4 regions of the Pantoea sp. NSTU24 genome follow, and region 1 is predicted to be linked to each of the others. Evidence: predicted binding sites of a transcription regulator. Region 1 holds the regulator's gene; each other region holds the start of a gene.
The links. Region 1 encodes PurR, which represses purine synthesis genes. Its sites were predicted from a motif close to CANGCAAACGTTTGCNTG; they were not measured.

Region 1 (3,983 bases):
CTGGAATGGCCTGTGTCAGGGCGGAAGGTAAGAATAACGCGTGCAGATACCGTCCCGGCAACAGGCTGCCAATCAAGTTACTACGTTATTATGTTTTTGAATTGCTAAAGATTAGTTGACCCGCATGAGTGTATTCTCACGCGGGTCAATGTTCAATGACTTATTGTTAGGGTGCTAACTAAAAGTCAGTGTGTTACGGATTATCCTGGCAGGCAGACTGCGAGGAGGCAACAACCGTTTGTGCGCTTGCGGCGCGCTGCATAACGTAACCGATCAGCGCGAGCAGGATCGTTATCGTCATGATCAGTGTAGTGGTAAACAGGGGCTGGGTTAAGCCCGCCGACACGGCCAGGCTGGCGATGAAGCAGAGTCCCAGCTGCAGCGTATTCTGCAGCGCGGCCGCTTTACCGGTGGCGTGCGGGAACGGCATCAGCGCACTGGCGACTACAATCGGGTAGATTGCGCCGTTTGCCAGCGCCATGCCGCAGAAGGGCACCATCAGCCCAGCCAGGGTGCTGTTGCCTGCAAGCGCTACGGCGAACAGGGCCAGAATGCTCAGGCTGTAAATTCCCAGCAGCACAGGCAGGAGCTGTGCGCCATTAAAGCGGTTGAGCAAGGCACGACAGCCAAAACCACCCATCAGAAAAGCGAGCGTTTGCGGCACATAGCTCAGGCCGATATCGGCGGGCGAAAGGCCCAGATCCGCCAGGATAAAGGGGGAACCGGTCAGCCACGCGAAAAAGCTGGCAGAGCAGGCGGAGTAGATCAGCACATTGCCGCGGTAGAGGCCTGATTTAAGCAGCGTAAAGAAGCCGGGCTGGGATTTTTTCTCTTCCGCAGCCTTACGTGCGGTGGGCAGACGTAAGGTCACCAGGATCAGCGCGACCGCAATCAGCGTCAGTACCAGAAAAATGGACCGCCAGTGGAAGTGACCGATCAGCCAGGCACCCAGCAACGGCGCCAGGGCCGGGGAAAGGGCGACCAGCGGCATGATGGTGGCAAACACTTTGCTGGCGCGGGCGGCAGGATAGCGATCTATCACCAGCGCCTGCCAGCTCACGGCAGCGGCACAGACACCAATCGCCTGAACGAAACGCAGTACCAGCATCAGAGAGATATCGCTGACCCACAGCATGCCGGCGCAGCCAACGGCAAACAGCGCGAGGCCGGCCAGCAGAACTGGCTTGCGGCCAATCCTGTCCGAGAGCGGACCCCAGAAAAGCTGACCACAGGCGAAGCCCGCCAGAAAGAGACTCATACTGGCGCTGATCAGTCCGGGTGAGGTGTTAAAAGTCTGCTGCATCGCACCGAATGCGGGCAGGTACATATCCGTAGCCAGAAAGCCCAGCATACTCAGCAGGGCAAGATAGGGCATAAATCCTTTGTTCGATAACATCTGATTCTCAGGGTTGCAGGATAAACGCGGCAGAGTGTAAAAGGTGCGCTCGCTGCTGTGAAACGCTAATATTTGCCGATTGCTGTTAAAATTTTTGAAGGCTGATTATGTGGTCCGAATATGCATTAGAGGTGGTTGACGCGGTAGCCCGCGGAGGCAGTTTCAGCGCGGCAGCCCAGGAGTTGCATCGGGTGCCCTCTGCCATCAGCTACACCGTGCGCCAGCTCGAGCAGTGGCTGGCAGTCCCGCTGTTTGAACGTCAGCATCGGGAAGTGGTACTGACTCCGGCTGGGGAACATTTTGTGCGCGAAGGGCGCAGCGTCATCAAAAAAATGCTCGCTACCCGCAGACAGTGTCAGCAGCTGGCGAATGGCTGGCGCGGCCAGCTGAGTATTGCCGTTGACCGTATCGCCAAGCCTCAGCGTACCCGTCAGCTGGTCAAAGATTTCTATCGCCACTTTCCGGACATGGAGCTGAGCATCAGCTATGAAGTGTTTAATGGTGTCTGGGATGCACTGGCTGATGGGCGGGTGGAGATCGCGATTGGCGCCACTCAGGCCATACCGGTAGGCGGACGTTTTGCCTTCCGCGATATGGGCACACTGAACTGGCGCTGCGTAGTCGCGCCCGATCATCCTCTGACGCAGGCAAGCCAGATCGATGATGACACACTGCGCAGCTGGCCGTCACTGGTACTGGAAGACACCTCGCGGGCGTTGCCGCGCCGCATGACGTGGACGCTGGATAATCAGCGCAGGCTGGTCGTGCCGGAGTGGCAGACCGGGCTGGAGTGTGTGCAGGCTGGATTGTGTGTGGCGATGGTGCCCGGTCATCTGGCCAGGCCACTGCTCGACAGCGGCGATCTGGCCGAGCTGACGCTGCCGGTTCCCTTTCCGGACAGTCCCTGCTGCGTCAGCTGGGCAGAAGATCGTGCATCACCCGCGACAGGCTGGTTGCTCAGCTATCTGGGTGATGCACAGACGCTTAATCAGGAGTGGTTAAGCGAAGATTAACGTCGGTAGTCGCGGAACGGGCCGTCGGCGACGGAACGACGTTCGATCAGCGTCGGGTGAACCTCAATGGTTTGCGACACTTCGCGTTTGCTGGTGATACGGTCCAGCAGCATATCCAGCGCTTTTTCACCCAACTGGGCTTTTGGCTGATGAACGGTGGTCAGGGCTGGTGCGAAATAGCGCGCGTTGCGCACATTGTCATATCCGATCACCGAAATATCCTGAGGAACGCGCAGCCCCATCTCATCGGCAGCACAAATCGCGCCCATCGCCATGATGTCGCCGCCACAGAACACCGCTGTAGGACGCTGTTTCTGCGACAGGATCTGCTGCATTGCCTGATAGCCTGATTCCGGCTCAAAGTCACCCTGAACAATCCATTCGTCCCGTGGCTGAATACCTGCTTCTTCCAGCGCTTTCAGGAAACCGGCATGGCGGCCGCCACCGGTATTACGCTCCATCTGGCCGGGGATAGCCCCGATATCACGGTGTCCGCGTTCAATCAGATAGCGGCCAGCCAGATAACCGCCCTGGAAGGCATTGTCCAGCACTGTGTCGGTGAAATCAGCGCGGGATTCGCCCCAGTCCATCACCACCATCGGGATATTACGGTTCTCTTCCAGCATCTGCAGCAGGTCGTCCGGGTATTCGGAGCACATCACCAACAGGCCGTCTACGCGCTTCTGCGCCATCATACTGAGATAGGCGCGCTGCTTTTGCAGATCGTTATGCGCATTACCCAGGATCAGCGTGTAGCCTTTATCAAAGCAGTGATTCTCAACGGCTTCGATAATTTCAGCGAAGTAGGGCGCTTCGCTGGAGGTAGCCAGAAGCCCCAGCGTGCGGGTGTGGTTCACTTTCAGGCTGCGTGCCACGGCGCTCGGCGAGTAGTGCAGTTCTTTAATCGCCTGCCAGACCGCATCACGCGTCTCTTCAGCGACAAAGCGGGTTTTGTTAATGACGTGCGAAACGGTGGTTGTGGAGACGCCAGCGCGTTTTGCCACATCTTTTATTGTTGCCATGAGAATCGGACTCCAGTGCTTATCTAACGCTATGATAAGCTTAATGTTAAACGTTTGCGTATGCTCAGGGAATTTTTCGCAAAAATGCCGCGTTTATGGCGGCTGAACAGCCGCTGGCGGAGGTAAACACGCCTGAAAAGATGCGCAAACGGAATCAGCGTTGCGCGCGTTGCGCAACGAAAGCGGGATTCTAACAAGGCTGGGCGGATAAAACGAGATTTTTACCGTATCCTGTGGGAAAATGGAGTAACCCTGAAAACAGTAAGGTTAAGAGGTGAGCAATGAGTTCCGATCTCAAACTGGCGTTAATGACCACCGTTGGCTGTCTGCTGATGATTGTGGCCTTTAGTTTTACCGCCATTCTGCACTAAAAAAAAGCCGGGACTTTCCCGGCTTTTTTTGGCTGTGTTGCGGTTCAGCGGATAGTTTTCGGCGTCATAACCCGGCGGGCACCGATGTAGTGACGCTGCCAGTAATCTTCCCCTAAGGCGCTAATCTGAATATCTTTGCCGGTACGTGGCGACTGAATAAACTTGCCGTCGCCCAGGTAAA
Region 2 (3,983 bases), 2.4 Mb from region 1:
CGATTTCACAAACTTGGCGACCTTCCAGCAGAACAAAGCATCACGCAGCTCCTGCTCTGACGGCTGACGCTTGCTCACCACGCGCAGCTGGCTGGCGTCGACCATACCAAGATCGCGATCCTGAACCAGCAGGCCGCCATTTACGCGTTTGAAATCCAGCGCAGCCGTGCGGTTCTGCCACTGACCGCAGATCAGCACACGGACGTTCTGCTTGGCGGCAGTGATTTTCAGCGCTGCCTCGGAAACGGCCGGTGCGATGATCACCTCGACGAACTGGCGACTGATAATCGCCTGCGCTGTGGCTTCATCCAGCTCACGGTTAAAGGCGATGATGCCACCGAATGCGGAGGTCGGGTCGGTCTGGTAAGCGCGATCATAAGCTGACAGCAGACTGTCACCGGTTGCCACGCCGCAGGGGTTGGCATGCTTGACGATAACGCAGGCAGGCTCGCTGAACTCTTTCACACACTCCAGCGCCGCGTCTGTGTCAGCAATATTATTATAGGAGAGCGCCTTGCCCTGAACCTGCTGCGCCGTCGCTACCGACGCTTCAGCAATGTTCTCTTCTATATAGAAGGCGGCATCCTGATGGCTGTTTTCGCCGTAGCGCATATCCTGCTTCTTGATGAAGTTCAGATTCAGAGTACGGGGGAAGCGACCGGCGGGCTGATGACGTTCGCCGTGATAGGCGGGCACCAGGCTGCCGAAGTAGTTAGCGATCATACTGTCGTACGAGGCGGTATGTTCAAACGCCTTAATCGCCAGGTCAAAACGGGTCTCAAGCGTCAGGCCATTTTCGTGGGCATCCATCTCAGCGATGATCGCCTCGTAGTCGCCACTGCTGACCACGATAGCCACATCCTTATGGTTCTTGGCAGCCGAGCGCACCATCGTCGGGCCACCGATATCGATATTCTCTACGGCATCTTCCAGTGAGCAACCTTCACGGGCAACCGTCTGTGCAAAGGGATAAAGGTTAACGACCACCATGTCGATTGGGCTGATGTCATGCTGCGCCATGATGGCATCATCCTGGCCGCGACGACCTAAAATGCCGCCATGCACTTTCGGATGCAGGGTTTTAACGCGTCCATCCATCATTTCCGGGAAGCCGGTGTAGTCAGAGACTTCTGTGACAGCCAGACCCGCTTCCGCCAGCAGGCGAGCGGTGCCACCTGTAGAGAGCAGTTCGACACCGCGGTGGGAGAGCGCCTGAGCAAATTCGAGGATACCGGCTTTATCAGAAACACTGAGCAAGGCGCGGCGTACAGGACGAGGTTGTTGCATGGTGGTTTATCCCTTGGCTTTGTTTCGCGTATATAAGAGCGTTACATCAGGCTTTAGCATGTTTTTCGCTTCTCTATAAGAAGTAAAAAATTAAAAACCTCAGGTAACGCCCCGAAAAGGGGTATCCGTAACGATGCCCGGCATTGTAGCGAAAACGTTTGCGTGATGCTCGTCTAAATTTATTACGCCGGTGAGTGTGGATAACATTGTGTGTAACTGCGTATAACAGCGGCTTTTGCTGTGGAATGCAGCGAACACGCTTTTTTATGCAATTTATGGGTTGCGCCGCCGGAACAACTCCCTATAATGCGCATCCATCGACACGGCACACCGGCAACGGGAAGCGTGCTGAGAGGTTCAGGAGACTGACCCGCCGGAGAAAAACTTCTGAAAAAGAGGTTGACTCTGAAGGAGGAAAGCGTAATATACGCCACCTCGCGACAGGACGCTAACGCACTGTTCGCGCTGCTCTTTAACAATTTATCAGACAATCTGTGTGGGCACTCGCAGGATTGATATCAGCGTCTCCGGACGCAAAAAAATATCAAGTCTCACGAGTGAACACATAATGACATTCATTATGACGTTTTACAGATGAGCATCGCTGCACTGGTTGCAGCAAATCAAACTTTAAATTGAAGAGTTTGATCATGGCTCAGATTGAACGCTGGCGGCAGGCCTAACACATGCAAGTCGGACGGTAGCACAGAGGAGCTTGCTCCTTGGGTGACGAGTGGCGGACGGGTGAGTAATGTCTGGGGATCTGCCCGATAGAGGGGGATAACCACTGGAAACGGTGGCTAATACCGCATAACGTCGCAAGACCAAAGAGGGGGACCTTCGGGCCTCTCACTATCGGATGAACCCAGATGGGATTAGCTAGTAGGCGGGGTAATGGCCCACCTAGGCGACGATCCCTAGCTGGTCTGAGAGGATGACCAGCCACACTGGAACTGAGACACGGTCCAGACTCCTACGGGAGGCAGCAGTGGGGAATATTGCACAATGGGCGCAAGCCTGATGCAGCCATGCCGCGTGTATGAAGAAGGCCTTCGGGTTGTAAAGTACTTTCAGCGGGGAGGAAGGCGGTGCGGTTAATAACCGCGCCGATTGACGTTACCCGCAGAAGAAGCACCGGCTAACTCCGTGCCAGCAGCCGCGGTAATACGGAGGGTGCAAGCGTTAATCGGAATTACTGGGCGTAAAGCGCACGCAGGCGGTCTGTTAAGTCAGATGTGAAATCCCCGGGCTTAACCTGGGAACTGCATTTGAAACTGGCAGGCTTGAGTCTCGTAGAGGGGGGTAGAATTCCAGGTGTAGCGGTGAAATGCGTAGAGATCTGGAGGAATACCGGTGGCGAAGGCGGCCCCCTGGACGAAGACTGACGCTCAGGTGCGAAAGCGTGGGGAGCAAACAGGATTAGATACCCTGGTAGTCCACGCCGTAAACGATGTCGACTTGGAGGCTGTGCCCTTGAGGCGTGGCTTCCGGAGCTAACGCGTTAAGTCGACCGCCTGGGGAGTACGGCCGCAAGGTTAAAACTCAAATGAATTGACGGGGGCCCGCACAAGCGGTGGAGCATGTGGTTTAATTCGATGCAACGCGAAGAACCTTACCTACTCTTGACATCCAGCGAACTTTCCAGAGATGGATTGGTGCCTTCGGGAACGCTGAGACAGGTGCTGCATGGCTGTCGTCAGCTCGTGTTGTGAAATGTTGGGTTAAGTCCCGCAACGAGCGCAACCCTTATCCTTTGTTGCCAGCGATTCGGTCGGGAACTCAAAGGAGACTGCCGGTGATAAACCGGAGGAAGGTGGGGATGACGTCAAGTCATCATGGCCCTTACGAGTAGGGCTACACACGTGCTACAATGGCGCATACAAAGAGAAGCGACCTCGCGAGAGCAAGCGGACCTCACAAAGTGCGTCGTAGTCCGGATCGGAGTCTGCAACTCGACTCCGTGAAGTCGGAATCGCTAGTAATCGTGGATCAGAATGCCACGGTGAATACGTTCCCGGGCCTTGTACACACCGCCCGTCACACCATGGGAGTGGGTTGCAAAAGAAGTAGGTAGCTTAACCTTCGGGAGGGCGCTTACCACTTTGTGATTCATGACTGGGGTGAAGTCGTAACAAGGTAACCGTAGGGGAACCTGCGGTTGGATCACCTCCTTACCTTAAGATACAGTCCCGCGCAGTGCTCACACAGATTGTCTGATAAAAAGTAACGAGCAGAAAAAACCTCTACAGGCTTGTAGCTCAGGTGGTTAGAGCGCACCCCTGATAAGGGTGAGGTCGGTGGTTCAAGTCCACTCAGGCCTACCAAATTCGCACTCACGCTGCGTTATGTCTCCGGCTCGCATAGTTCACTATGCTTCGCGAAGACATGCCTTGCCTGAGCACGAATTGCACTTCTCACGAAGTGTACTCGGTTGAACGTAGTGGTCTCTGCAGTAACTGTATGGGGCTATAGCTCAGCTGGGAGAGCGCCTGCCTTGCACGCAGGAGGTCAGCGGTTCGATCCCGCTTAGCTCCACCATACCGTTTTAACTGTTTTTTCTGAAATACCTCAGAGCGTACCGGCAACGGTGTGCTGTGACGTATTATGCTCTTTAACAATCCGGAACAAGCTGAAAATTGAAACGACGCGTCGCTTTCATTCTCCGTAATAAGAATGAAAAAGGCGATGCGTACGAG
Region 3 (3,983 bases), 1.1 Mb from region 1:
ATTTCTCCTCCAGCCGCGCCATCGCCCCTTCCTCGCCCATACCATTAAAGAAGTCGAGCATCGCGGCATTCAGGCTGTCATCGTCGCTGTGCCGTACATACCAGGTGACCGGCTCTTCATCGGTCACATCGAACGCTACTGCCAGTTGCGGATAAATGCGCTGCAGCAGGGCGATCGTCACGGAGTCGCCAATCGTATAATCCAGCTTGCCGTCGGCCACCGCTTCCAGCAGGGCTTTAGGACTCTGATCGGTGGCGATTGCCCAGTCCAGATCGGGGAACTGACTGGAACGCGCGCTCTTCAGTGTGGAGAGATAAGCTGAACCGGAGGCGACCGTCAGCCGCCCCTTTAAATCACCGAGGTTTTTAGGCCGTGGCTTATCCACACGGTAGACCAGCTGCTGTGAAACGTTGTAGTAACCCGGCCCGGTCTGATAGCGGGTCAGGCGCTCACGGTTGTAGTTCAGGCCCGCAGCCAGCACATCAGCTTTGCCATCATCCAGATCGTCAAACAGGTCGCTCAGGTTAGGACGAACCGTTACCTTCAGTTTAACGCCCAGATAATCGGCAAAGCGTTTTGCCAGCTCATAATCCATCCCGGCCGGAGAGTGGTTCACTGTGTAGTAAGTTAACGGGGAATTGATGGTACTGACACGCAGCACTCCCCGTGATTTGATCTGTGAAATCGCGTCCTGACCGCCCCCATACCAGGGCACGGATGGCCACAGAGCCAACGCGAGCAGCACGGCAACCAGACCGATAAACAGATAATTAAATTTTAGGCGTTTCAAATAGTTATCTCTCGCTGGCTCTAAGGCCTCTGTCTTTTAAAGGCAGTATTTATCTTCTTTGAACTCCCAGAGCGAGGGGCATTCTGCGCAACAAAATGACGCTGAGCAACTTTTATAGCAGCTTTTGCGCAAAATTCAGGCAAATCCGGGTCGCCAAAAATTCTGCGCAAACGGTTTCGTCGCGAGGTCGCTTTCTCTATAATACGGCCCGTTTTCCCTGTTGCGCCCAATTTGCGTCGCCCGGCGCCCTGACGAGAGACTTATTAATGGAAATTCTGCGTGGTTCGCCCGCCCTGTCGGCATTTCGTGTAAACAAACTGCTGACCCGCTTTCAGGACGCTCATCTGCCGGTGAGTGATATTTACGCTGAGTACATCCATTTTGCTGATGTCAGCACGCCCTTAACCGCCGACGAACAGAGCCGTCTGCAGCGCCTGCTGAAATATGGTCCCTCTCTGGCTGAACATGTCCCGCAGGGGCGTCTGCTGCTGGTCACGCCACGTCCCGGCACCATTTCCCCCTGGTCATCCAAAGCTACCGATATCGCCCACAACTGCGGACTGCCGCAGGTGCGTCGTCTGGAGCGCGGCCTGGCCTTTTATGTACAGGCACCGCAGCTGACGGAAGCGCAGTGGCAGACGCTCGGTACGCTGCTGCACGATCGAATGATGGAAACGGTCTTCAGCGATCTGGCACAGGCTGAGCAGCTCTTTGCGCACCATACGCCGCAGCCGGTGAAAAGTGTGGATCTGCTGGGTAGAGGCCGTGAGGCGCTGGTTCAGGCAAACACCACTCTGGGGCTGGCGCTGGCCGACGATGAAATCGACTACCTGGTGGCGGCGTTTACTGCCCTGGGCCGTAATCCGAACGACATCGAACTCTATATGTTTGCTCAGGCGAACTCGGAGCACTGTCGTCACAAGATCTTCAACGCCGATTGGGTGATTGACGGCGAGAAGCAGCCAAAGTCGCTGTTTAAGATGATTAAGAATACGATGGAGCAGACGCCGGACTACGTGCTTTCTGCCTATAAAGATAACGCCGCCGTTATGGAGGGCTCAGAGGTGGGCCGCTTCTTTGCGGATGCCGGAGAAGATGAGTACCGCTGGCATCAGGAAGCCGCACACATCCTGATGAAGGTTGAAACGCACAACCACCCGACGGCGATCTCGCCATGGCCGGGTGCGGCGACCGGTTCCGGTGGTGAAATCCGTGACGAGGGCGCAACCGGACGCGGCTCCAAGCCTAAAGCGGGCCTGGTGGGCTTCTCGGTTTCAGACCTGCGTATCCCGGGCTTCGAACAGCCGTGGGAAGAGGACTTCGGCAAACCAGCCCGCATCGTCAGCGCGCTGGAGATCATGACCGAGGGCCCACTGGGCGGTGCGGCGTTTAACAACGAATTTGGTCGTCCTGCCCTGAACGGTTACTTCCGTACTTATGAAGAGCAGGTGACCAGCCACAACGGCACTGAACTGCGCGGCTATCACAAGCCGATCATGCTGGCGGGTGGTATCGGTAATATTCGTGCCGACCATGTGCAGAAAGGCGAAATCTCCGTAGGCGCGAAGCTGGTTGTGCTGGGCGGTCCGGCCATGAATATCGGTCTGGGCGGCGGCGCGGCCTCATCAATGGCCTCGGGTCAGTCGGATGCCGATCTCGATTTCGCCTCAGTGCAGCGCGACAACCCGGAGATGGAACGTCGCTGTCAGGAAGTGATCGACCGCTGCTGGCAGCTGGGCGACAAAAACCCGATTCTGTTTATCCACGACGTGGGCGCTGGCGGTCTCTCCAACGCCATGCCGGAGCTGGTCAGCGACGGTGGCCGCGGCGGCCGCTTCAACCTGCGCGACATCCTGAGCGATGAGCCTGGCATGAGCCCGCTGGAAGTCTGGTGCAACGAATCGCAGGAACGCTATGTGATGGCGGTGGCCCCCGACCAGCTGGCGCAGTTTGAGGCAATCTGCCAGCGCGAGCGCGCGCCGTTCGCGGTCATTGGCGAGGCAACCGAAGAGCTGCATCTGAGCCTGGAAGACAGTCACTTTGGCAATAAGCCGATCGACATGCCGCTCGATGTCCTGCTGGGCAAAACGCCGAAGATGACGCGGGATGTGGTCACCCGGCAGGTTCAGGGCGTGGCCCTGCAGCGTGACGGGATCACGCTGGTTGATGCGGTGAACCGTGTCCTGCATCTGCCCGCTGTGGCAGAGAAAACGTTCCTGATCACCATCGGTGACCGCAGCGTAACCGGCATGGTGGCGCGCGACCAGATGGTCGGTCCGTGGCAAATCCCGGTGGCCAACTGTGCGGTCACTACCGCCAGTCTCGACAGCTACCACGGCGAAGCCTTCGCGCTGGGCGAACGTTCGCCAGTGGCGCTGCTGGACTTCGCGGCATCGGGACGTCTGGCCGTCGGTGAAGCCCTGACGAACCTTGCCGCTACGCAGATTGGTTCGCTGAAGCGTGTGAAGCTTTCTGCAAACTGGATGTCCGCAGCCGGTCATCCGGGTGAAGATGCCGGGTTATATGCGGCGGTGAAAGCGGTCGGCGAAGAGCTTTGCCCGGCGCTGGGGATCACCATCCCGGTCGGCAAAGATTCGATGTCGATGAAAACCCGCTGGCAGGAAGGCACCGAGCAGCGTGAGATGACCTCGCCGCTGTCGCTGGTCATCACCGCCTTCGCGCGTGTCGAAGATGTCCGCCGCACGGTGACGCCTCAGCTGCAGGCCGATCAGGATAACCTGCTGCTGCTGATCGACCTCGGTAACGGTGCCAACACGCTGGGCGCCACTGCGCTGTCGCAGGTCTATCGTCAGCTCGGCGACAAGCCGGCCGACGTGCGCGATGCCGCGCAGCTGGCCGGTTTCTTCAATGCGATTCAGACGCTGGTCGCGGAGCAGAAACTGCTGGCCTATCACGACCGGTCCGACGGCGGTCTGCTGGTGACGCTGGCGGAGATGGCCTTTGCGGGTCACTGCGGCGTCGACGTGGATATCGCCGCGCTGGGCAGCGATGCCCTGGCCGCGCTGTTCACCGAAGAGCTGGGCGCGGTGATCCAGATCAACGCCGCCGATCGCGCGGTGGTTGAGCAGATCCTGGCAGATCATGGTCTGGCGGCTTGCACGCATCTGCTGGGCAGCGCACAGCCGGGCGATCGCTTTGTGATCCGTGCCGGCGAGAGTGCAGTCTACAGCGA
Region 4 (3,983 bases), 2.2 Mb from region 1:
TGTGCTTAGCGGCGCAGCATCTTCTGCAGGCGTTTTTGCTGCCAGCGCTGCATTGCCCCATGAAAAACAAAGGTCCGCATCGCCCGGACGACCAGCAGTGCGCCACAGATTGCCGCCACCCAGAGTGACCAGTGCGTTGCCGGTGCCGTCATCCGGTTAAGCACGAACAGCAGCCCGCACACCACTACCGCCGCGATCAGCGAACGGTAAAAACGTGCTTCACCGGCTATCCTGCTACGTGCTTCATGAATCCGCTGATCCAGTGCCTGATCCTCGCCGTTCTGCGGCCCGGTCAGATCCCCTACGCTCACTTCAAAGACGGCAGCCAGCGCACTCAGGGTTTCCAGACCTGGCTTTTCGCCATTCTCTATTCACTGGACGGTGCGGGTGCTCAGCCCCGCCATTTCTGCCAGCTGTTCCTGTGACCATGCCCGGGCCAGACGATATGCTTTAAATCTGTTAATGTTGCTCATGCGCGTTCTCCGTAATAACAGACAGGTGGAAAGTGTGCGGTAAAGCGTCTGGCAGCAACACGATCCGCACCCGACAGCGACCTGACAGCCGCATGACAGCAGGCCCGCTGGCGGCCGGGCGGGTCAGTCTGGCAGAGACAGCAACCCCGATTCTGTGGCGGGCGTGAATAAATGTACGCCCCTTCTCCCCTTTCTGTCCCGCTCGTCCTATTCCGAATCTGGCCTCTTCTTTGTATTGCCGGATGCATTAAGTTAAGAAAATTCTTACAATGCGCCTGATGATTATCTGACCATTTTCACGGAGCGACAGATGGCTGGTCATTTTGTACGCTGGACGGGCGATCCTGGCTTTCCGGCTCATGATTTACGCATTCCCCAGGTGATTACGGATACGGCTCAGCAATTTGCTGACCGGCGGCGTGGGCGGTTTCTGGCCGCACGTACTCTGCTGGCACAGCTCATGCAGAGAATATATGGCATTCAGGAACTGCCGCCCCTGGTCATCCGGAACAACGGACGACCCGCGTTTGCCGACAGCGACCTGCCCGATTTCAGCATTGCCTATACCGGCAATACGGTGGGCGTGCTGCTGGCAGAAGAGGGGGGCGGGCCGGTCTGGATATGGAGATTGTGCATGCACGCAGCCGGCAGACGCAGGCGCAGCTGATTCAGGCATTAACCTCCGGTGAGCTTGCCTGGATCAATGCCCAGCAGGATGTTATGGAAGCGGTGACCCAGATCTGGACACTACGCCAGAGCATTCTCAAGCTGACGGGTGAGGTCGCGCAGGGTCTTGATTCGCTGCGCCTGTTGCCGGGAGCGGGGCGGCTGCGATCGTCGCTCTATCCCGATATTCAGGTCGTGTGTGATGCAGAACCCATGCTGGTCTGGTCCTGTGCCCTGTCATCGGCGACCCAGCGCCTGCATCTGTGGGAGATGGACAGTGACTTTCAGTGGCGCGCACTACGCGAAATTGAGATGGGGAAACCTGATATCGGACCGCATGCCCTGCGGCTGACCAGCCTGCCTGGCGAACGCAGGCTGTATTCTGAAACGTGAGCAGGCCGCCACCCGCAGGTGGCGGCCATCAACGGGATTAGTGCGCGTCGATAAAGACAATCTTCAGCACAAACAGCAGGGCGACGATCACCACGCAGGGGCTGATTTCACGCCAGCGCCCGGTGCCGGCCTTCATGACGCAGTACGCGATGAACCCCAGCGCGATGCCTTCGGTGATCGAAAAACTGAACGGCATCATGGCGGCGGTCACAAAGGCCGGAACGGCTTCCGTTAAGTCATCCCAGCGCACGCGTGACAGGCTGGCCGTCATCAATACTCCAACGTAAATCAGCGCACCCGCCGCCGCGTAGCCAGGCACCATCGCGGCCAGCGGCGACAGGAAGGTCACCAGTAAAAACAGCAGGCCGGTCACAACCGCCATCAGGCCGGTGCGTCCCCCAATCGCCACACCCGAAGAGCTCTCAATGTAGGCCGTTACAGAGGAGGTGCCTGCCAGCGCGCCACTCACCGAGCTGATGCTGTCGACATAAAGCGCCTGCTGCATTCGGGGAAACGTGCCGCTTTCGTTGGTCAGGCCGGCTTTGTCCGTTACGCCAATCAGCGTGCCGGAGGAGTCGAACAGATTAACCAGCATAAAGGAGAAGATGACGCCCGCCATACCGATGTTAAACGCGCCTTTGATATCCACCTGCCCGACAACGGAGGAGACAGAGGGCGGCGCAGAGAAGAGGCCGACGAACTTCACGTCGCCCACCATCCAGCCCATTGCGGTGGTAATCACCATCGAGATCAGCACCGCCGCGTGGATATTGCGTGACGCCAGAATGGCGATAATAAAGAAGCCCAGCGCCCCCAGCAGCACGCTGTGTGAGGTCAGATTTCCTACTGCCACCAGGGTATCGGGGTTTGGCACGATAATACCGGCATTCTTCAGCCCCATCATGGCGATAAACAGGCCAATACCGGCAGTAATGCCGACGCGCAGACTCAGCGGGATGTTGGCTATCATCCAGTAGCGGACGCGCAGCAGCGTCAGGATCAGCAGGCCAACTGCACCCCAGAAGATCGCGCCCATACCGACCTGCCACGAATAGCCCATCGCCCCAACCACGACAAAAGCAAAAAAGGCGTTCAGCCCCATTGCGGGGGCGAGTGCCACAGGCAGATTGGCAAACAGTCCCATCAGAATGCTGCCGAAGGCGGCAATCAGACAGGTGGTGACAAATACCGCCTGCGTATCCATGCCGGCAACGCCAAGGATCTGCGGATTGACAAAGACGATATAGACCATCGTCAGAAAGGTGGTGATACCTGCAATCACTTCGGTACGCACCGTGGTGCCATGTTCCTGCAGCCTGAAAATGCGCTGCAAAACGCCTTGCTTGCTCATGCCGTCCATCCAGAAGAAAAAATCATCGGCGCGTATCCTGGCGATTTTACCAGGGCAATACAATGATTTTTCGCAACCGGTTGCCAGTCTCGCAATCTGCGCTGAGTACGGTAGAGTGTGGAGCATACCCCTGAATCAAAGGACAGAGTCTGATGTCTGTAGAATGCGTCTTTTTCGATTGTGATGGCACACTGGTAGACAGTGAGTTGCTCTGCACCCAGGCCTACGTTAACACCTTTGCCCGTTACGGCCTGACGCTGTCGCTGCAGCAGATGTTTGAAAAGTATAAAGGTGTCAAACTCTACGACATCATTCGTGACGTGGGCGACGCGCATCAGGTCACGCTGCCGATGGAGAGGGTGGAAACTGCCTACCGGGCGGAAGTGGCGCGACTCTTTGATCAGCATCTGCAACCCATTGCGGGCGCGAAAGCGCTGGTGGAGCAAATTAAGGTGCCAGTGTGCGTAGTCTCAAATGGAACCGTCAAAAAGATGCAGCACTCGCTGGGCTTAACCGGCATGCTGTCACTGTTTGAGGATCACCTTTATAGCGGCTATGACATTCTGCACTGGAAACCCGATCCGGAACTGATGTACCACGCCGCGGAGCAGATGCAGGTGCCGATTGAGCGCTGCATCCTGGTGGATGACTCCGAAGCGGGTGCCCGCGCCGGTATCGCCGCCGGAATTCCGGTCTATTACTACTGTGCCGATCCGCACAATCCCGAGCTGGACCATCCGCTGATCACACGCTTCGACGACATGGCGCAGCTACCTGCGCTGTGGCGGGCCCACGGCTGGGATCTGGTGTAACAGGGCACTGCCCGCCGACAGCCGCGGCGGTTAACACGACGCGGTCAGCTGACCAGGTGGCGGGTATCAAGACGTTTCAGCGCCATGCCCAGCAGCAGGCTGCCGCCCAGCGTCAGCCCGAATACCCACGGCAGGTCGAGCCATGGCCGCGACATATCATCGTAATGATTTGTGCGCAGATAGTGAATGAACAGGGCATGAAAGCCGTAGATCGGCAGTGAATAGCGCGCAATCACGGTAAATCCGGGCAGCGTACGCTGATTCAGGCTGTTTTTGAACACGACCAGC

Region 2: the regulator PurR is predicted to act here: its motif matches at 1,435-1,452, upstream of purH (bifunctional phosphoribosylaminoimidazolecarboxamide formyltransferase/IMP cyclohydrolase).
Region 3: the regulator PurR is predicted to act here: its motif matches at 954-971, upstream of purL (phosphoribosylformylglycinamidine synthase).
Region 4: the regulator PurR is predicted to act here: its motif matches at 2,953-2,970, upstream of ACLHDD_RS15795 (NCS2 family permease).

What each region holds. Positions count from the first base shown of each region.
Region 1 covers NZ_JBKIWZ010000001.1:1,109,727-1,113,709, forward strand. Annotated here, with positions in the region: gene punC (purine nucleoside transporter PunC) at 194-1,396, opposite strand; gene punR (DNA-binding transcriptional activator PunR) at 1,504-2,409, shown strand; gene purR (HTH-type transcriptional repressor PurR) at 2,406-3,431, opposite strand; gene ACLHDD_RS05485 (YnhF family membrane protein) at 3,713-3,802, shown strand; gene ACLHDD_RS05490 (C40 family peptidase) at 3,847-3,983, opposite strand, start outside.
Region 2 covers NZ_JBKIWZ010000001.1:3,489,794-3,493,776, forward strand. Annotated here, with positions in the region: gene purH (bifunctional phosphoribosylaminoimidazolecarboxamide formyltransferase/IMP cyclohydrolase) at 1-1,287, opposite strand, end outside; rRNA gene ACLHDD_RS16590 (16S ribosomal RNA) at 1,920-3,461, shown strand; tRNA gene ACLHDD_RS16595 (tRNA-Ile) at 3,535-3,611, shown strand; tRNA gene ACLHDD_RS16600 (tRNA-Ala) at 3,750-3,825, shown strand.
Region 3 covers NZ_JBKIWZ010000001.1:2,256,784-2,260,766, reverse strand. Annotated here, with positions in the region: gene mltF (membrane-bound lytic murein transglycosylase MltF) at 1-790, opposite strand, end outside; gene purL (phosphoribosylformylglycinamidine synthase) at 1,057-3,983, shown strand, end outside.
Region 4 covers NZ_JBKIWZ010000001.1:3,307,391-3,311,373, forward strand. Annotated here, with positions in the region: partial or broken gene ACLHDD_RS15785 (helix-turn-helix domain-containing protein) at 6-473, opposite strand; partial or broken gene ACLHDD_RS15790 (4'-phosphopantetheinyl transferase family protein) at 784-1,532, shown strand; gene ACLHDD_RS15795 (NCS2 family permease) at 1,570-2,883, opposite strand; gene yieH (6-phosphogluconate phosphatase) at 3,036-3,695, shown strand; gene ACLHDD_RS15805 (acyltransferase) at 3,740-3,983, opposite strand, start outside.